DNA from 4 places in the Mesorhizobium oxytropidicola genome. Region 4 is predicted to be linked to each of the others. Evidence: riboswitches for the same ligand, from Rfam matches in the RefSeq annotation. Region 4 holds a riboswitch; each other region holds the start of a gene.
What was found. A riboswitch is a leader RNA that binds a small molecule or an ion and turns the genes downstream of it on or off. The one in region 4 is predicted to bind thiamine pyrophosphate.
Positions count from the first base shown of each region.

Region 1 (5,002 bases), 2.3 Mb from region 4:
CGCATGGTCTGTAACTCGCCAAGGCGGCGCATGTTGCGTTTGCGCCGTGCCGTGACGCCGTAGCGCAGCCAATGTTCCTCGCGCACGATCTGGCGGCCGAGCTTGTGCTGCTCGCGCTCTTCCTCTTCCAGAACCAGGTCGCGCCATTCCTCGAAATGGCCGAAACCCTTGTCCAGCCTGCGGGTCTGGCCACGGTCGAGCCAGACGGTGGCGCGCGACACGCGTTCGAGGAAGCGGCGGTCGTGCGAGATGACGACGAGCGCCGAAGAGGTGCGCACGAGTTCCTCTTCGAGCCATTCGATGACCGACAGGTCAAGATGGTTAGTCGGCTCATCAAGCAGCAGAATGTCGGGCTCCGGCGCCATGACGCGCGCCAGTGCGGCACGCCTGGCCTCGCCGCCGGAGAGATCGCCCGGCCGCTCCTCGCCGGTGAGGCCGAGATGCTCCATCAGATAGCTGGCACGGTAGGGATCATCGGCGGGGCCAAGCCCCGCCTCGACATAGGCGCGCACGGTGGCAAAACCTTCCATGTCGGGCATTTGCGGCAGATAGCGGACCGTCGCCGAAGGCTGGCTGAACACCTCGCCGTCCTGCGGCTCGATCAGGCCAGCGGCGATCTTGAGCAGCGTCGACTTGCCGGATCCGTTGCGGCCGACCAGGGCGATCTTGTCGCCGGCCGAAGCCGTCAAGGCGGCGCCGTCGAGCAGCGGGGTGCCGCCGAAGGTCAGTTTTATCCCGTCGAGATTGAGAAGGGGCGGGGCCATGTCAGCTTTCGGGCAAGGGATAGGGATGAGCGAGCAGCAGCGCGCGGCCGTGGCCGAGGGCGATTTCGAGGCTGCCCCCGGTCTTGTCGAACTTGACCTCGTTGGAGATGGTCAGGGACGAGCCGAAAGCCACCTCGACCTGGCTCAGCGGCCATTTCGCGCCGGTGACGGTCAGGCCGGCAAGTTCGGAAAAGCCGAGGATCGAAAACAGGGTGCCGTCGGCATAATCGAAGCCGGCCGTTCCCAACAGCAGAGGGATACCTTCCTGGGCGCCGCTGGTCAGCAGGACGTCCGTTCCGGCCTCGGCCAGGCGCAGGGCGAGCGCCAGATGCAGGAAAGCGTGGTCGGCGCGCTTGCCGCCGAACGCGCCTGCCAGCACAAGGCGGGTCGCGCCGCGCTCGAGGGCTGCGGCGATCGCCAGTTCACCGTCGGTCTTGTCCTTCTCCGCCGGGAAGGTCTGGCGGGGCACGGCAGCGAGGTCGTCAGGCAGATTGGCCGGCACCGAATCGAAATCGCCCACCCACAGTTCGGGCACAAGGCCGAGCAGCCGGGCATGGCCGATGCCGGCATCCGCGGCGATGACGCGCGAGCCCTCGACCTGGCGGTCGAGCCGGGGCGTGCGGATGAGATCGCCGCCAAGCAGGATGGTGAATGTGCTCATATCTGGTGGCCTGTACCAGCCCGGCAGCGGAAACGGAAGGCCGGCAAACTGCCACTTGCGCGGTTCCTCGGCCGGGCCTATGTGTCGAAACGCTCTAACGGGGTGCCGGACGCGATCTTCGCGGACCGGCTGAGAGGCAATCTCGCCAACCCGCTGAACCTGATCCGGTTTGTACCGGCGGAGGGATTAGACGTTTCGGACAGTCCGACGCCTCAATTCCTTTCAATTCGAACGAAGGAGGCGCCGATGCGCACGCTTTTATACGCTCTTGTCTCAGCCACGGTTGTGGCGCTGTCCGGGCCGGCCTTGGCCAAGGACAAGCTCACCGTCTACACTTATGAGAGCTTCACCGCCGACTGGGGTCCAGGCCCGGTGGTGAAGAAGGAATTCGAGGCCGAATGCGGCTGCGATGTCGAGTTCGTCTCGGTCGCCGACGGTGTCGCCCTGCTCAACCGCGTCAAGCTCGAAGGGGCATCGACCAAGGCCGATATCGTGCTCGGCCTCGACACCAATCTCACCGCCGATGCCAAGGCTAGCGGGTTGTTTGCCCGCATGGCGCGGTCTCCGATATCAACGTGCCGGGCGGCTGGACGGACGATACGTTTGTGCCCTTCGACTACGGCTATTTCGCTGTTGTCTATGACACGCAGAAGCTGAAGACGCCGCCCAAGAGCCTGAAGGAGCTGGTCGAAGGCAGTGCCGACGACAAGATCGTCATCCAGGATCCGCGCACCTCGACGCCGGGCCTCGGCCTGCTGTTGTGGGTGAAGTCGGTCTATGGCGACAAGGCGCCGGAGGCCTGGGCCAAGCTCAAGACAAAGGTGCTGACCGTGACGCCGGGCTGGAGCGAGGCCTATGGTCTGTTCACCAAGGGCGAGGCGCCGATGGTGTTGTCCTACACGACCTCGCCGGCCTACCACATGGTCGCCGAGAATACCGAGCGCTATCAGGCGGCTTCGTTCGAAGAAGGTGAATATCTGCAGATCGAGGTCGCCGGCATCACCACGACCGGCGCCAAGAACCCGCTGGCGGCAAAATTCATCGCCTTCATGACCGGACCGAAATTCCAGGACGCCATCCCCGAGACCAACTGGATGTTCCCGGCAGGAAAGACCGACAAGCCGCTCAACCCGGCCTTCGACAAACTGGTCAAGCCGACCAAGACCTTGCTGTTCAGCCCCGAAGAGGTTGCCGCCAACCGCAAGGCCTGGGTGGATGAATGGCTGGCGGTGATGAGCAAATGAGCGCGCTTCTCACCCTCCCCCTTGTGGGGAGGGTCGATCCGCGAAGCGGAGCGGGGTGGGGGCTGCGACGCTGAGCACGGCCTCACCCCCACCCCGGCTCGCGGACACCGCTTCGCGGCATCCGCGTTCCGACCCTCCCCACAAGGGGGAGGGTGGAAGGCGCGCGTCCGACCCCCGCATCAGCGCCGGCATCATCGCGCTCGCCGCGATCACACTGCTGATCGGCGGCGCGTTTGCCGGGTTGCTTGTCGAAGGCGCTTATGACCTTTCGGGCGCCTGGGCAGCTTTCGATCCCTATCTCCTACGTGTCGTGCGCTTCACGCTCTGGCAGGCCGCCCTCTCGACCCTGCTTTCTGCCGGCCCGGCGCTGTTCGTGGCGCGTGCTTTGTCGCGGCATCCGCGCTTTTTCGGCCGCGCCTTCATCCTGCAGCTCTTCGCCGTGCCGCTGGCGCTGCCGGCGATCGTCGCGGCGCTTGGCATCCTCGCGCTTTACGGCCGCGCCGGCTATTTCGCCGGCCTGTTCAGCGCCGTCGGCGGCCAGGGCTGGCCAGGTATCTATGGCCTGTCCGGCATTCTCGTCGCCCACGTCTTCTTCAACCTGCCGTTGGCAACGCGGCTGTTCCTCGAGGCGCTGCAGACCATCCCTGCCGACCAGTGGCGGCTGGCGAGCCAGCTCGGCATGGGGGCGCGGCCGGCGTTCCGGCTGATCGAATGGCCGACGCTGCGCGCCGCTCTGCCCGGCGTCGCCGGGCTGGTCTTCATGCTCTGCATCACCTCCTTCACCATCGTTTTGACGCTTGGCGGCGGGCCGGCCGCGACGACGCTGGAGGTCGGCATCTATCAGGCGCTGCGCTTCGATTTCGATCCCGCGCGGGCGGTGACACTGACATTGCTGCAGATCGCCTTGACCTTCATCGTGGTGCTGGCGCTGACGCGGCTTGGCGTCAATGTCGTTGGCGACACCAATCTGCCGGTGGCGCAGCGCCGCTATCTCTCGGTCAACAGGACCGAAGCGTCGCTGAACGCCGCGCTCATCGTGCTGGCGCTGCTGTTCGTTGTCGGGCCGATGGCGGCCACGGTGATCGCCGGTTTAGGGGCCGATCTCGGCCGGCTCGCCGGCGAGGCGGCCGTGCGGCAGGCAACGCTGACCAGTGCGATGCTGGCCTTCCTGTCGGCGCTGCTTTCGGTGATGCTGTCCCTGGCCCTGACCATGGCACGCCGGGCGCTGGCGCTGAACCGCCGCGCCGGTCCAAAAACACTGCTCGAACATACCACCGACACCGGCGCCAGCTTTGTCTTGGTCGTGCCGCCCATCGTCATCGGCGCCGGCTGGTTCCTCCTGCTGCGCCATGCCGGCGACGTCTTTGCCATTGCGCCGGTCATGGTCGTCACGGTCAACGCGGTGATGGCGATGCCCTTTGCACTGCGTGCCGTCCGCCCCGCCTATGATGCGGCGAGCGAGCGTCACGAACGGCTCTGCGCACAGCTTGGCATTTCCGGCTGGGCCAGGTTGCGTCTGGTCGACTGGCCGTCATTGCGGCGTCCGCTCGCCACCGCTTTTGCTTTCGCCATGGCGCTGTCGCTCGGCGATCTCGGTGTCATCGCGCTGTTCGGCAGTGATTCCGTGCAGACCTTGCCCTACCTTCTCCTGGCGCGCATGGGCAGCTACCGCACAGAGGACGCCGCTGGACTGGCGCTGTTGCTTGGCCTGGTCTGCCTCGCTTTGGTGCTGGCTGCGGATTGGCTGGGAAGGGAAAAGGTCCGCAATGTCTGACGGGGCGGTGGACAGGAAGGGCGTTCCGGTACGGCTGGACAAGGTCTCGTTCAGCTATGGCGAGGCGCCGATCGCCTTCGATGTCGCGTTCGCCGCGGCGGAAATCACCGCCATTATGGGGCCGAGCGGCTCGGGAAAGTCGACGCTGCTCAACCTCGTCGCCGGCTTCGAGACGCCGCAGTCCGGCCGCGTGCTGATCGGCGGGACGGATGTCGCCGCCGTGCCACCGGCCGCACGGCCGGTGTCGATGGTGTTCCAGGAAAACAATCTTTTTGCCCATCTTTCCGTCGAGCAGAATGTCGGGCTCGGCCGCTCGCCATCGCTACGGCTGACCGAGGCCGATCAGGCCGCCATCGCCGAGGCGTTGGAACGCACGGGCCTTGGCGGCAAGGAAAAACGCTTGCCGCGCGAACTTTCCGGCGGCGAACGGCAGCGTGTTGCCTTGGCGCGCGTGCTGGTGCGCGATCGCCCGGTGCTTCTGCTCGACGAACCTTTTGCTTCGCTGGGGCCGGCCTTGCGCGACGACATGCTCGATCTGGTTGCCGGCTTGCATGCCGAA
Region 1 is NZ_CM149692.1:1,502,423-1,507,424, forward strand. Features, by position in the region: partial or broken gene AC0V8S_RS07515 (ABC-F family ATP-binding cassette domain-containing protein) at 1-764, opposite strand, end outside; gene AC0V8S_RS07520 (thiamine diphosphokinase) at 766-1,425, opposite strand; TPP riboswitch at 1,514-1,628, shown strand; partial or broken gene thiB (thiamine ABC transporter substrate binding subunit) at 1,672-2,669, shown strand; gene thiP (thiamine/thiamine pyrophosphate ABC transporter permease) at 2,848-4,443, shown strand; gene thiQ (thiamine ABC transporter ATP-binding protein) at 4,436-5,002, shown strand, end outside.
Region 1: linked by a shared signal. The riboswitch ahead of thiB (thiamine ABC transporter substrate binding subunit) and the one ahead of thiC (phosphomethylpyrimidine synthase ThiC) in region 4 are both predicted to bind thiamine pyrophosphate.

Region 2 (5,002 bases), 440 kb from region 4:
GTCTGACGCCTTGCACTTCGAGCCCGAGCGTCGCGTTGTCGAGGATGCGCCGCCACGGCATCAGCGCGTCGCGCTGCGGCATGAAGGCGAAATGCCTGCCATGGTCGTCGAGCGGCGCACCGTCGAACAACATCTCGCCCTCGCCATGCTCGGCACCCGTCAGGAGCTGGAACAGCGTCGACTTGCCGGCGCCCGACGGCCCAAGGATCGAGACGAATTCGCCGGCGCCGACGCTGAGCGAAATATCGGCGAGCACGTCGAGCCCGCCAAACGCTTTGTGCACATGCCGCAATTCGAGCCGGCTCATCCCTGCGCCCCCTTCCCTGCCGGCTGCCGGCCGGCCCGTTCCCAGGGCATGGCGAGGCGCTGCAAGAGCACCGTCAGCCCGAACAGGATCAGCGTGAGCGCGGCACTGACGCCGACAGCGGCCAGAACCAGATCGGGGCGGAAATTGTTCTTGGCGTTGAGCATGTAGATGCCCAGCCCCTTCGCCGCGCCGGCATATTCGGCGAAGATCGCGCCGACCACGGCATAGGTGATGGAGATCCTCAAGCCGGCGAAGAAATAGGGCAGCGCCGAAGGCAGCCGTGCCAGCACGAAGACGCGCCAGCGCCCTGCCCCCATGGCCCGCAACATCTGGCCGATCTCGACCTCGGTCGCCTCGTAGCCCTGTACCAGAGCCACCAGCATCGGGAAGAAGGTGACCAGCGCCACCAGCATGATCTTCGGCGCCAGCCCGAAGCCGAACCACAGCACCACCAGCGGCGCGATGGCCACCAGCGGCAAGGTCTGGCTGACGATGAAGACGGGAAACAGCGCGCGCCGCAGCGGCTGGAAGAAGTCGACCAACATCGACAGCGCGAAGGCGGCGCCGAGCGAGCAGGCAAAGCCGATCAGTGTGGCGCGGATGGTGGGAATGGCGTTGTCGATCAGCGCGTCGCGATTGAGCGTCGCCTGTTCGAAGACGCGTGACGGCGCCGGCAGAATCGTCGGCTTGATGCCGGAATAGGTGGCGTAGATCTCCCACGCCACAAGCAGCAACCCGACCGAGATGACGGCGGGTACAGCCTTGGCAAGGGAACCCACGAGCGGGCGCGACGCGACTGATGATGACACCACGGGCATAACCTTTGACGGGGTCGCGCCGAAGCGCGGCCGGCTTAGACAGCCGACGGGCTGTTGGCCGAAACCGTGACGTCGAGGGTTACGTGCCCGGCGCCTGGCCCGAAGCGGCAGAAAGCTTCGTTCAGTGCCGAAAAGATCGCGCCCGTATCACCGCGCAGTTTGGTGCAGAAATTCTTGGAGCGATCGTAGACGCCGGACTGTTTCAGGAAATCGATGCAGCCATAAATCTCGTCCATGTGGTCGCCGGCGCCCATCACATAGAGCGAGAATTGCGCCGCCGCCGGCTGGCCGGTGGCAGCAGCTTTGCGCACGGCGGTGATGGCGGCTTCCTTGCGTGGGCCGAGCGGCCCGACAGGTCCGCCAAACGCGTCGGAGCGGCAGATCGGATCGTCCGGCTCGCCCGGGCAGCCGCGCGAAATGGCCGCCGACAGCACGCAATGCTTGCCGCTCCGCGCCGCCGCCACGAACAGGTCGCGCAGCGCCGGGAACAACACTTCGGGCGGCCCGACCAGCAAGGTCGAGATGTCGTCGGTCTCGATCCTGAGCCTGTCCCGGTAGGGATCGAGCGCGCCGAGCGCGCCCAGGATGACGCCGACGAAATCGTCGGCCATGGGATATAGGGAAATCTGTGCGCCTGAAAACATAGCCCGCCTCGCTCCGCTGGTATTACCCAGATCAGCTTCTAGGGTCTATGGGCTTGCCGCCCCCGTCTCAGCCCGACCGTACGGAGCACCCCTGTGGATGGGCGCGTTAAAGCACCATTCGAACCGAAGGGGAAGCCGTTTTTTCAGCGCACCGCGCCAAAAGCATTGCACCAGATCTGGGTGGCGGCGGGTCGATCACTGGAGACCCGAGCAAGCCGGCTTCGCCCAACACCGTCGATCCGGCAGCAAGCACCACCTCCACCACACCGGGCGACATGAACTCCGATGCAAGCAAGTCATCGCCATAAACGAAGAAAAGCCGCGGGGCATCCGCCCCGCGGCTTTCTTTGTTTCGACATCGCTTCCCAACGATGCGTTTCGCCAAACGTCAGGACGCGGCCTTCTCACGCACCGGCAGCTTCCAGCCCGGCCTGACGAAATGGCAGGTGTAGCCGTTGGGATATTTCTCCAGATAATCCTGATGCTCGGGCTCGGCCTCCCAGAAGGCGCCGGCCGGCGCGACTTCGGTGACGACCTTGCCAGGCCACAGGCCGGAGGCATCGACATCGGCGATGGTGTCTTCGGCCACGTGCTTTTGCTCGTCGCTGGTATAGTAGATCGCCGAACGGTAGCTCATCCCGACATCGTTGCCCTGGCGGTTGCGCGTCGTCGGATCGTGGATCTGGAAAAAGCGCTCCAGCAGCGTGCGATAGCTGATCACGGCCGGATCGAAATTGATCTCGATGGCTTCGGCATGAGTGCCGTGATTGCGGTAGGTGGCGTTTGGCACATCGCCGCCGCTATAGCCGACACGGGTGGAGATGACGCCGGGATAGCGCCGTATCAGATCCTGCATGCCCCAGAAACAACCACCGGCAAGCACTGCGCGTTCGATCGAAGTCGCCATGTCACGTCTCCTCAAAAGGCAATTCCATTCGCGTAGCGGTTTCCCGTCCGGAATTGCGCAGACAAAATTGGATTTCCCAATAAATGGGCATTGTCGCCTGCTTCGTCCAGTCGCATGGAGACGAACGCAGCCATGCGCGAACGATATTACGACGCGGCTAAGGGATCGAACCGCTTCAATTACGCGGATGCCGGGTCCGGCTGTCGGCGTCAAGCGGCAGATACCGCGTGCCAGGCGGAATGGCGGCAAAGCTGATTGCCACAGGCGGCGCCGTGCGCGACCAGTTGAAAAGAACGGTCTTGACCGGCAGGTTGCCCAGCCATGTCCGCAACTGCGGCGGCATGCCATGCCCAGGCCAAACCATCAGCATGCCGTGGTCGCGCAAGCGCTGCCTGGTGATCCAGGGCGCGAACCGGGTATCGAGGTCGGTGAAGATCGACGGCTTGTCATAGGCATTGAGGCCCGCGAGCATGGCCAATTGGGTATCGCCGCCGACAATGTCGAGCCGGCCGGGCGCGGCCGCATGCCAAACCGCCTCGGCCTCGTCCGAGATCGGCTGCGCCGGCCAGCAGACGGCGTCGAGGCGCCCCCGCACATTGCAGCCCGTCCAGCGGAGGGTCGCATAGGCGCCCGACATGGTGACGATGCAGAGGAAGGCACAGATCGCCAGCCTTCGCATCTCGATGGCGCCGAGCCGGTGGCCGAGAAAGGCGAGCACCGTAACACCGACAAGATTGTACATCGGCGCCCCCCAGGACTCGCCGGTGCCGGTGAACAACGAGGCCACCATGATCAGGGTCGCCGGCCCAAGCCCCATCCACACGAGATAGACCAGAATGCCGCGTTCGACGGGAGCTTCCGGAGCGGGCGAGCGCCGCAGCAGCCCCGATATCGCCAGCACCAGGAGGAAGCCTGAGAGCCCGGCCAGTTGGACGCCGATATAGTAGAGGCGCGCGCGGTGTTCGGTTACCCACACGTCACGGTCGGCAAAATAGGTCAATGGCAAGAAGTCGATGCGGTAGAGCGCGATGGCCAGCGGCGCCGCAACGGCGAGAAAAACGGCAAGGCCGAGCCATGGCCAAGGCGTCGCCAGCCGGCTGCGCGCGCGCGCGTCGGACAGCAGCCATAGGGCGCCAAAGGCGAGCAGCAGGCCGGTGGAGAACTTGGCATAGAGCCCGACGCCCGACACCAGCCCAAGCGCCAGCCACCAGCCAGGCCCGCCACCACGGCCGGCGCGCCAAAGCAGCCAGCAGATGGCCGCCCAGAACGGCATCTGCGCATAGTCATGATTGAATTGCGGGGTCGGCCAGCCGAAGAAATAGACCGAGGGCATCAAAAGCACGGCAGCCAGCGCCCGGCGTTGCCCGAGCATGTCGCGGGCCAGCAGATAGACCAGGATGAAGGTCGACGAAATCGTCAGCTGGGCGAGCAGATATTGCGGCCAGTGGAACGATCCGGTCAGAAGATGGCTGATTTCGAGAAGCCAGCCCGGAAGCTGCGGGTGCTTGTAGGTCAAAAGCACCCATTCGCGGCCCCACATGAAACCTTCCACGACATCGCCAGGCGGCGCGGGGTCGATCAGTGCCGGCACCACCGTCCAGCACAGGATCTGCACCAGGCACAGAAGCGCGAGCAAATACCAGGGATGGCGAAGCAGGCCGGGCCAGACCGATGACGAGTCGAGGCCGGTGGCAGTCAGCCCCGCCGGCGCCCAACCATCCATGGAGTCGTCTATTCCCACCATGCGGCGCTTAAACCACATCGTCCGGTTTGCCGAACAGCCCCAACCTCAAAGCTTACGAAAAAGTATACTTGCTGGCCATTGCAAGACCAAGATTGAGCGGGAGTTTCGGCGCTCCGTTGACTTCCCCCGGCAGAACAAGCCCGCCCATCTGATCCTGTCTGAACATCCCGGATATTCGATGCGTCACCAGCATGCCGTCATCCACCACCGCGCGCTCGACTTCTGGCTGGCGCGTGCGGCCGTCCTCGTCATCATCTGTCTGCAGCTCCTGGTGATCAACGATCTTTCGTTTGGCCCCCGCTGGCTGGCGCCGGCGCTCGAGGCCACCCTGCTCGTGCCTCTGTCCGTCGCCACCGCCTGGACACAGGTCGCCACCCTGAAAGCGATCGAGGAAGAGCACTGGTACCTGGTCGGCCGGTTTCGCGTCATGATCCGCAGGACGGCGCTGGTGATGACCGGCGTCGTCAGCGTCATGAATTGCGGTTCACTGGTGTTCCTGGTGCGCGCGCTGCTGGCAGGCCATGCCGGCTCCAGCGGCCAGACGCTGCTGATCGACGCGCTCAATATCTGGGTCACCAATGT
Region 2 is NZ_CM149692.1:3,363,391-3,368,392, reverse strand. Features, by position in the region: gene AC0V8S_RS16865 (ABC transporter ATP-binding protein) at 1-307, opposite strand, end outside; gene AC0V8S_RS16860 (ABC transporter permease) at 304-1,125, opposite strand; gene AC0V8S_RS16855 (YkoF family thiamine/hydroxymethylpyrimidine-binding protein) at 1,161-1,769, opposite strand; TPP riboswitch at 1,760-1,872, opposite strand; gene msrA (peptide-methionine (S)-S-oxide reductase MsrA) at 2,158-2,676, opposite strand; gene AC0V8S_RS16845 (glycosyltransferase family 39 protein) at 2,852-4,399, opposite strand; gene AC0V8S_RS16840 (hypothetical protein) at 4,599-5,002, shown strand, end outside.
Region 2: linked by a shared signal. The riboswitch ahead of AC0V8S_RS16855 (YkoF family thiamine/hydroxymethylpyrimidine-binding protein) and the one ahead of thiC (phosphomethylpyrimidine synthase ThiC) in region 4 are both predicted to bind thiamine pyrophosphate.

Region 3 (5,002 bases), 690 kb from region 4:
GCTGCAATCACTAGGCGTGGGTCGAGATGAGCCTCGTCGGGGAAGAGCAATCCACGCGGGAAGCGGCCGGCGAGGTCGGGTTCCAGGAGCGCAATTTCGTTTTCATCGACACGCCGATGCCCCGACGTGCGACTTGCGAACCGGTCAAGCTCTCCGGCATCACGCGGCGCGGCCACGACCAGTGTCCCGGCCCGTGTCACCTGACCCGACAGCACCGCATCCCACCAGTCGGCAGCGTCGCGTCCGAGATCCAGCACCGGCTGCTCCGCGCTTTCACGCTCGCACCATGGCGCCAGCATGCCGCCGGCGAACCACGACGCATTGCCGCCGATGCCATGCCGGGTCTCGACGACGGTCACCGCCGCGCCTCGGATGGCGAGTTCGAAAGCGACGGTGATGCCGGCAACACCGGCCCCTTTGACGAGCACCCTCATGATGGTTTGGGAGCCTCTGGCACGACCGGTACGCCGGTCTCGTCCGCCGGCATGTAGAGATCGCCGCCCTCGCGGTATTTCGCCGCCATCGCCGCCATGCCTTCCTTCTGCGCTTCGGCACGAATGTCGTGGGAAATGCGCATGGAGCAGAATTTCGGCCCGCACATCGAGCAGAAATGTGCCAGCTTGTGCGCCTCCTCGGGCAAGGTCTGGTCGTGGAAGGACCGTGCGGTTTCGGGGTCGAGCGACAGGTTGAACTGGTCCTCCCAGCGGAACTCGAAGCGCGCGCGGGAAAGGGCATCATCTCTGACTTTCGCCGCCGGGTGCCCCTTCGCCAGGTCGGCGGCATGCGCGGCGATCTTGTAGGTGATCACGCCAATCTTGACGTCGTTGCGATCGGGAAGGCCGAGATGCTCCTTGGGCGTGACATAGCAGAGCATGGCGGTGCCGAACCAGCCGATCATGGCAGCACCAATGCCTGAAGTGATGTGGTCATAGCCCGGCGCGATGTCGGTGGTCAGCGGTCCAAGCGTGTAGAAGGGCGCCTCGCCGCAGACGGCGAGCTGCTTGTCCATGTTCTCCTTGATCTTGTGCATCGGCACGTGGCCGGGACCTTCGATCATCACCTGGCAATCCTTCGCCCAGGCGATCTGCGTCAGCTCGCCGAGCGTCTCCAGTTCGGCGAATTGCGCTGCGTCATTGGCATCGGCGATTGAGCCGGGACGAAGACCGTCGCCGAGCGAGAAAGACACGTCATAGGCGCGGCAGATGTCGCAGATCTCCGCAAAATGCTCGTAAAGGAAGCTCTCCCGGTGATGGTGCAGGCACCATTTGGCCATGATCGAGCCACCGCGCGAGACGATGCCCGTGACGCGGTCAACGGTCAGCGGGATGTAGTGCAGCCGCACGCCGGCGTGGATGGTGAAATAGTCGACGCCCTGTTCGGCCTGCTCAACCAGCGTGTCGCGGTAGACCTCCCAGGTCAGGTCCTCGGCGATGCCGCCGACCTTTTCCAGCGCCTGGTAGAGCGGCACGGTGCCGATCGGCACCGGCGCATTGCGCACGATCCAGTCCCGGATGTTGTGGATGTTGCGGCCGGTCGACAAATCCATCACCGTATCGGCGCCCCAGCGGATCGCCCAGACCATCTTTTCCACTTCCTCGGCCATCGACGATGTGACGGCGGAGTTACCAATATTGGCGTTGATCTTGACCAGGAAATTGCGGCCGATGATCATCGGCTCGCTCTCGGGATGATTGATGTTGGCTGGAATGATCGCCCGCCCGCGGGCCACTTCGTCGCGCACGAATTCCGGCGTGACAAAATCCGGTATCAATGCGCCGAAGGCTTCGCCGTCGCGTTGCAGCTTGCCGCGCAGGACCTCGCGGCCGAGGTTCTCGCGGATGGCGACGAACTCCATTTCGGGCGTGACGATGCCGGCGCGCGCATAGGCGAGCTGTGTCACCGCCTTGCCTGATCTGGCCCTGAGCGGCCGGTTGCGGACGGGAAATTCCGGTGTCAGGCGCTCGCCCGCCGCGAATCCGTTGTCTTCCGGCCGGACATGGCGGCCGTCATAGGCTTCGACATCGCCGCGTGCCGTAATCCATTCATGGCGAAGCTGGGCGAGGCCCTTTTCGATGCTGGTTTCGACGGTCGGGTCGGTATAGGGGCCGGACGGATCATAGACGATGACGGGCGGCTCGCCGGCTGTCGGATGGACGGAGATTTCGCGCATCGGCACCCTGATCTGGGGGTGGATGGCACCGGGCTTGTGGATTTTTCGTGAGGCGGGCAGCGGTCCCGTCGACACGGCGGGGGTGAGGGCATTCATCTTGAGGCTCCTTTGCTCATGCATTGGAGACCCAGTTCTGTGCCGGAAGGATGAAAAGACGCTTTTGTCGACCTGTTCAAAACAGGACCACGGGCGTGAACTCCCGCAAAGCGCTTGCACCGTCCCTACGCCAGTATGAACTGGATCAGGTTCAACGGGTCACTGCGCCGCGAAAGCCAGCAGTATCTCAGCCCCTTGCCGGGACTCCCCTGGTGAATGCCTTAAGTTGGACGGGCCAGCGCAATCTTGTCAAGCGCATTCGGGCGCCTTCGACCGGCCGCCAATGAAACCCAGCATAAAACCCCCGCATGCATCGGGGACAAAATCACGCTCCTGAAACCAGGGCGGGAATGGCCAAAGCCGCATTCGCCTCGTCGAGGATGGAAAACCTGTACCGGCCATGTGCGTCGAGATCGACCGAGTAGCTCAGGCGGTCACGTATGTGGTTGTGCTGGTCAAAAGTGACGATCCTCGGTTTCAGCGAGGTGATCTGCGCTTCGTCCAGGTAGATGGAGTTGCAGACAATGATCTGGTCGTCTGGCTGGCAGGTGCGGGCGGCAGCACCGTTGAGGATGCAGCACCGCGAGCCGCGCTCGCCCAGAATCACATACGTTGAAATCCGCGCACCGGAATTCTTGTTCCATATCTCCACGAATTCCATCGGCAGTATCCCGGCTGCTTCGCAGTGGTCAGGGTCCAGCGTTATCGAACCGTGGTAGTTGAGGTTTGCTTCGGTGACGTGGATACCGTGCAGCTTGCCGGCGACTATTTTTCGCATTGCTCTGTTGCCCCATAGATCATTCATGATCCGTCCTGGCGCGCTCGCTTGGTCGGCTAAATGCCGACGACGAGAGCACCACCGCTAAGACCCGCACCCGCCGCCGCCAGAAGAATCTTCTCACCCGACCGAAATGGCTCCGTCTGATGGACCAGCGAGAGCGAGAGCGGGATCGTTGCTGCGGAAGAATTGCCGTAGTCGGCGATCGTCTTAACGGTTACATGATCCGCTATGCCAAGGTTCCTCCCGACCGCATCGAAGATGCGGGCATTGGCCTGATGCGGCACGAACCGATCGATGTCCTGCGGCCGCGTCCGGGCTGTGGCCAATGCATCCTGCGAGCAGGCGGTCATCATCTCGACGGCCTTGGCGAACACTTCGCGGCCGTCGGTCATCGTCATGCGGGTTTGCCCGAGGTCGAGGTCGCCATGGAACGGGATGTTGCTTCCGCCCGCCGGGATCTGAATCAGCCCGTAGCGCGAGCCGTCCGAATCCACCGAGGCTCCGAGAATCCCCCGATCAGCATCCTCGCACGGACCAATCACCAGGGCGCCGGCGGCATCGGCAAACAGCACGGCGCTGGCGCGCTCGGCCGGGTTGATGCGGCGGCTGAGGATGTTGGCGGCAATGACGAGGGCCGCTTTGCCGTGCAGCTGGGTGAATCCATCCGCGAACATCAGCGCATAGATGAAGCCGGCGCAGGCGCCGGTCAGGTCGACCGCTCCGGCTCGGCCGAGTCCGAGCCGGTGTGCGACCAGCGGCGCGCTTGGCGGCAGAAGGTGGTCGGGCGTCGAGGTGGCAAGCAACAGCAGACCGATGTCGCTGCGGTCGATGCCGGCGTTCGCCAGCGCCATGTCGCCGGCATGAGCGGCAAGGCCAGACAGCGTGTCTTCGTCCGTTGCCCAGAAGCGCGACAGTATCCCGGTACGCCGCTCGATCCAGCCCGGCTCGAGGCCGAGATTGCTCTCGATCTCGGCATTTGGCACTTTGCGACCAGGCGCATGATGGCCAAACCCGAGAATGCACGACGACCTGCTCATGGCCTCGAACCGAAGCGTTCGCCGGCCTCCTCGATGGCGTCATGGAGTCCGTCCAGTTCCTCGCCGGTGATGCAATAGGGTGGCAGAAGATAGAGGACATTGCCAAGCGGGCGCACGAGCAGGCCGCGCTCGAGGAAAAAAGCGCGCAGTTTCGGTCCGATCTCGGCCAGATAGCCGGCCGAGCCGGTGCGCAGATCGAGGGCCGCGATCGTGCCGGTCGTCCTGCTGTCGGCGAAGTTGGCATTGTCACGAAAGCGCCGAAGCCCGGCGGCCTGCATCGCACTCAACGCCGCGATCCGCTCGGCCACGGGCTCGTCGCGCCAGATCTCGACATTGGCGAGTGCGGCCGCACAGGCAATTGGATTGGCGGTGTAGGAGCTCGAATGGAAGAAGGTCTTCTTCCGGTCCTCGGAATAGTGAGCCTGGAAGATGGCGTCGGTGGCAAGCGTGGCCGCCAGCGGGATCACGCCACCAGTCAGGCCCTTCGAGGTGCACAGGATGTCTGGAGAGATGGATGCCTGCTCGCAGGCGAACATGGTTCCGGTTCGTCCCCAGCCTGTCATCACCTCGTCGGCGATCAGCAGCGTGCCGGAGGCTTCGGCAATCTTCTTCAATTCGGTCAGAACCGAAGCCGGGTACATCAGCATGCCGCCGGCACCAAGCACCAGCGGTTCGACGATCAGCGCGGCGGCGCACCGGTCGCGGCTGACGGCCTCGAAACGATCCAGCGTTTCCTGTTCGTGCCCGGCGGCCGGGAAGGGGATGGTGTCGACCTCGAACAGCAAAGGCTCGTAGGCGGCGTTGAACACGCCGCGGGCGCCAACGCTCATCGTGCCGATGGTGTCGCCATGATAGCTGTGCTCCATGACGACGATGCGCGAGCGCGGTGCGCCGATGTTGCCGAAATACCCGAGCGCC
Region 3 is NZ_CM149692.1:4,490,256-4,495,257, forward strand. Features, by position in the region: gene thiO (glycine oxidase ThiO) at 1-434, opposite strand, end outside; gene thiC (phosphomethylpyrimidine synthase ThiC) at 431-2,266, opposite strand; TPP riboswitch at 2,371-2,487, opposite strand; gene panD (aspartate 1-decarboxylase) at 2,592-3,044, opposite strand; gene AC0V8S_RS22370 (beta-ketoacyl-ACP synthase III) at 3,101-4,084, opposite strand; gene AC0V8S_RS22375 (adenosylmethionine--8-amino-7-oxononanoate transaminase) at 4,081-5,002, opposite strand, start outside.
Region 3: linked by a shared signal. The riboswitch ahead of thiC (phosphomethylpyrimidine synthase ThiC) and the one ahead of thiC (phosphomethylpyrimidine synthase ThiC) in region 4 are both predicted to bind thiamine pyrophosphate.

Region 4 (5,002 bases):
GTCCGGCTTCGTCGGCGCACTGCTCTTGCGCGACTACGACGTGCTCGTCGCCTTCACCGAATACAACCGCAACGTCATCCGGCTCGAGCCGCCGCTGATCTGCCAGCGCGAGCATGTCGACCGCTTCGTCGATGCCTTCGACAGTCTTTTGTCGCGCGGCATCGTGTCGATCGTGAAGGATTTCGTCAAAAGCCAAGTCCGTTAAAAACGAAAGTCCGTTGAGCAACGATGCTGACCAAGTCACCCGCTCCGCAGAACATGCTCGACCGCCTTGTCCAGGCCGGTCTGGCGTGGGGCGAGGGGAGTTATGCGCGGCTGGCCGCACCGATCGGTGCGGCGGCCTTCGCGCTCTACATCCTTCTGACGGCATTCACGGCATGGGTGATGCCCGACGCCAATTGGGACATGCTGCCCTATCTCGCAATATCGGAGGAAGGCAGCTATCCCGATGTGCAGGCGCTGCATGATTACGCCTACAGCACCGTCAAATCAGGCGTGTCGGCGGGAGATTACAAAGCGCTGACCGACGATGGCGGCGGCTTCCGCAGCCACATGACGGAGAATGCCGCCGACTTCCATTCTCTGCTCGGCATGTACCGAATAAAATTCCTCTACGCCGAGATCCTGTCGACGCTGAGCGCGGTGATGTCGCCGGTCGAGGCGATGCGCCTGGTGCAGCTGTTTTCGGTGCTGTTGTTCGGCGCGATCGCGCTGCTCTGGTTGCGCTCTGAAAAGGCCTTGGCGCTGGCGCCGGTGGTCGGTGCGGTCCTGATCATGGCTGGTTTGGGCGATGCGGCGCGGGCCTCGACGCCGGACCTGCTGACGTCGGCGCTGCTGCTCGGCGGGCTCTACGCCTATGTCAGAGGCCGCGAGGTGGCGACGGCGATCTTGCTCTTCCTCGCTTTCATGGCGCGGCCGGACAATATTGTTTTCCTTGCCGTTTTCGCGGTGCTGCTGGTCGCTTTCCGGCAAAAGGCCTGGGGCGCGCTGGCCGGCTTTGCCGCGTCCTTCGTCGCCTATTTCGCCATTTCGCACTGGGCCCATCATCCCGGCTGGTGGCCGCATCTGTGGTTCTCCAGCATCGAGCAGCACTACAATATGGACGGCTTCGAGCCGGCGTTTTCGGTCACCGCCTATCTCAGGGCGTTTGCGGCCTCGCTGCTGCGTGCCGTCAATCTGAACAGCTGGGTCGGTGTTTCGGTGCTGGCACTGGCCGGCTGGTTCGCCGCCAGCCGCGCCGGCTTCCGCCTCGACCGCCGCGCCGGCATTTTGTTCGCGGCGCTGGTGCTGGGGGCACTGGCCAAGTTCACGGTCTTCCCGATCCACGACACGCGCATCTATTTTCCACACCTGATCCCGCCCTTCCTGCTGCTGGCGACGCCGTTCATGGCGCTGTGGGCAGCGGTGGCGCGCGGCCAGCATCGCGCCGCCTTGCACATCATTCCCGGAGACAAGCCATGAGTTCGCTATCCAATCTGGCGCGCATCGCCTTGTCGCTCGGCCTTCCCTCAGGCCTGCTCGATCGAGGGCCTTCGCTGCGCGGTACGAAATTCCTGGCCAAGGCGGCGCTGAAGGCACGCTTCGGTGGGGCAGGGCAGCCGTTCCAGATGGTCAATGTCGGCGCTTGCGACGGCGCGCTGTTCGACGACGTCACGCCATGGCTGCACAGGATATCCGGCGCCCGCGCCATGCTGGTCGAGCCGATCCCGTACAATCAGAAGCGGCTGCGCGCCAACTATCCCGACACGAACCGCTTCATCATCGAGCCGGTGGCCGTCACCAAGGCGAAAGGCACGATCACCGTCCACACCTTCGATGCCGCCGCGCTCGAGGCGGGCACGCTGCCGATCGAGTTCATCGGCTGCTCCTCGGTTACCGACACCAATCTGATGTCAGGCAAGAACGCCTGGGGCGAGGCCGACGCGAACTTCAACAAATTCGCGCCACACCTGAAAGACATCGAGGTGCCCTCGGAAACGCTGCAGACCTTGCTCGATCGCAACGGCATCAGCCACATCGATGCCTTCCTCGTCGATTGCGAAGGCGCCGACTGGATCGTCTTCGAACAACTCGACCTCAAACGCTATCGTCCGGGCATGATCAAGGTCGAGGTTGGTGCGTTGCCGGCCCCGGAGATCGGCCAGGTCGTGGTCAAACTGAAGACGGCGGGTTACCAGGTCGGCTTCCAGGCCGAGGATATCTGGGCCTTCGCCTGAGCTTCGCCGCCGACCTTCGTCCACAACAGCAATCAGTCCCGGTTGCCGCGCCGGCCAAATGCGCTTGACAAAATAGCGCCGGCCCATTCAACTTGGAGCATTCACCAGGGGAGTCCCGGCAAGGGGCTGAGATACTGCTGGCTTCGCGGCGCAGTGACCCGTTGAACCTGATCCAGTTCATACTGGCGTAGGGACGGTGCAAGCGCTTTGCGGGAGTTCACGCCCGAAGTCCTGTTTTTCAAGCAGGGCGACCGAAGCGTCTCATCCTTCCGGCACAGAACTGGGTCTCCAATGCAATGAGCAAAGGAGCCTCAAGATGAATGCCCTCACCCCAGCCGTCTCGACGGGACCGCTGCCTGCCTCACGGAAAATCCACAAGTCCGGCGTCCTCCATCCGCACATCAGGGTGCCGATGCGCGAAATCTCCGTCCATCCGACGGCAGGCGAACCGCCCGTCACCGTCTACGATCCGTCCGGCCCCTATACGGACCCGACTGTCGAAACCAGCATCGAAAATGGCCTCGCCCGGCTTCGCCACGAATGGATTACGGCACGCGGCGATGTCGAGGCCTATGACGGCCGCCATGTTCGGCCCGAAGACAATGGATTCGCCGTGGGCGAGCGCCTGACGCCGGAATTTCCGGTCCGCAACCGGCCGCTCAGGGCCAAGGCTGGCAAGGCAGTGACCCAGCTTGCCTACGCGCGCGCCGGCATCATCACGCCCGAAATGGAGTTCGTCGCCATCCGCGAGAACCTTGGACGCGAGATCATGCGCGGCAAGCTGCCGCGCGACGGTGAGAGCTTCGGCGCGGCTATTCCCGATTTCGTCACGCCGGAATTCGTGCGCGACGAGGTGGCGCGCGGGCGGGCGATCATTCCAGCCAACATCAATCATCCCGAGAGCGAACCGATGATCATCGGTCGCAGTTTCCTGGTGAAGATCAACGCCAATATCGGTAACTCGGCGGTCACCTCATCGATGGCCGAAGAGGTCGAAAAAATGGTCTGGGCGATCCGCTGGGGCGCCGATACGGTGATGGACCTGTCGACCGGCCGCAACATCCACAACATCCGCGACTGGATCGTTCGCAATGCGCCGGTGCCGATCGGCACGGTGCCACTCTATCAGGCGCTCGAGAAGGTCGGCGGCATTGCCGAGGACCTGACCTGGGAGGTGTACCGTGACACGCTGATCGAACAGGCCGAACAGGGGGTTGACTATTTCACCATCCACGCCGGCGTGCGGCTGCACTACATCCCGCTGACCGTTGACCGGGTCACGGGCATCGTGTCTCGCGGCGGTTCGATCATGGCCAAATGGTGCCTGCACCATCACCGGGAAAGCTTTCTCTATGAGCATTTCGCGGAGATATGTGACATCTGCCGCGCCTATGACGTGTCCTTCTCGCTAGGCGACGGCCTTCGTCCCGGCTCGATCGCCGATGCCAACGACGCGGCGCAATTCGCCGAGCTGGAAACGCTCGGCGAGTTGACGCAGATCGCCTGGGCAAAGGACTGCCAGGTGATGATCGAGGGCCCCGGCCACGTGCCGATGCACAAGATCAAGGAGAACATGGACAAGCAGCTCGCCGTCTGCGGCGAGGCGCCGTTCTATACGCTCGGACCGCTGACGACCGACATCGCGCCGGGCTACGACCACATCACCTCAGGCATCGGCGCGGCGATGATCGGCTGGTTCGGCACCGCCATGCTCTGCTACGTCACGCCGAAGGAGCATCTCGGCCTTCCCGATCGCAACGACGTCAAGATCGGCGTGATCACCTACAAGATCGCCGCCCACGCCGCCGATCTGGCGAAGGGCCATCCGGCAGCAAAAGTCAGGGATGATGCCCTTTCCCGCGCGCGCTTCGAGTTCCGCTGGGAGGACCAGTTCAACCTCTCGCTCGATCCCGAAACCGCGCGGTCTTTCCACGACCAGACCTTGCCCAAGGAGGCGCATAAGGTGGCACATTTCTGCTCGATGTGCGGACCGAAATTCTGCTCCATGCGTATCTCCCACGACATCCGCGCCGAGGCACAGAAAGAGGGCATGGCGGCGATGGCGGCGAAATACCGCGAGGGTGGCGATCTCTACATGCCGGCTGACAAGACCGGCGTACCGCTCATGCCAGAGGTGCCGGAGCCGTCATGAGGGTGCTCGTCAAAGGGGCTGGCGTCGCCGGCCTCACCGCGGCCTTCGAACTCGCGATCCGAGGCGCGGCGGTGACCGTCGTCGAGACCCGGCATTGCCTCGGTGGCAATGCATCGTGGTTTGCCGGCGGCATGCTGGCGCCATGGTGTGAGCGAGAAAGCGCCGAGCAGCCGGTGCTGGATATCGGACGCGACACCGCTGACTGGTGGGATGCGGTGCTGCCGGGTCAGGTGACACGGGCCGGAACGCTGGTCGTGGCCGCCCCGCGTGATGCTGGCGAGCTCGACCGGTTCGCCAGTCGCACGTCGGGGCATCGGCGTGTCGATGAAGACGAAATTGCGCTCCTGGAGCCCGACCTCGCCGGCCGCTTCCGGCGCGGATTGCTGTTTCCCGATGAGGCTCATCTCGACCCGCGCCAGGCGATGGCAGCACTTCATGACAAGCTCGTGGCCATGGGCGTCGAATTCCGCTTCGGGGCCGACGCCCAGCCTGTTTCCGGTTTCGAATGGCAGATCGACTGCACGGGAATGGCAGCAGCCGATGACAGGCTGCGCGGCGTTCGCGGCGAAATGCTGATCCTGCGCACGCCTGACATCTCGCTGTCGCGCCCGGTCCGGCTGCTGCATCCGCGCCT
Region 4 is NZ_CM149692.1:3,798,997-3,803,998, forward strand. Features, by position in the region: gene AC0V8S_RS18920 (aspartate aminotransferase family protein) at 1-205, shown strand, start outside; gene AC0V8S_RS18925 (hypothetical protein) at 229-1,461, shown strand; gene AC0V8S_RS18930 (FkbM family methyltransferase) at 1,458-2,216, shown strand; TPP riboswitch at 2,313-2,428, shown strand; gene thiC (phosphomethylpyrimidine synthase ThiC) at 2,533-4,368, shown strand; gene thiO (glycine oxidase ThiO) at 4,365-5,002, shown strand, end outside.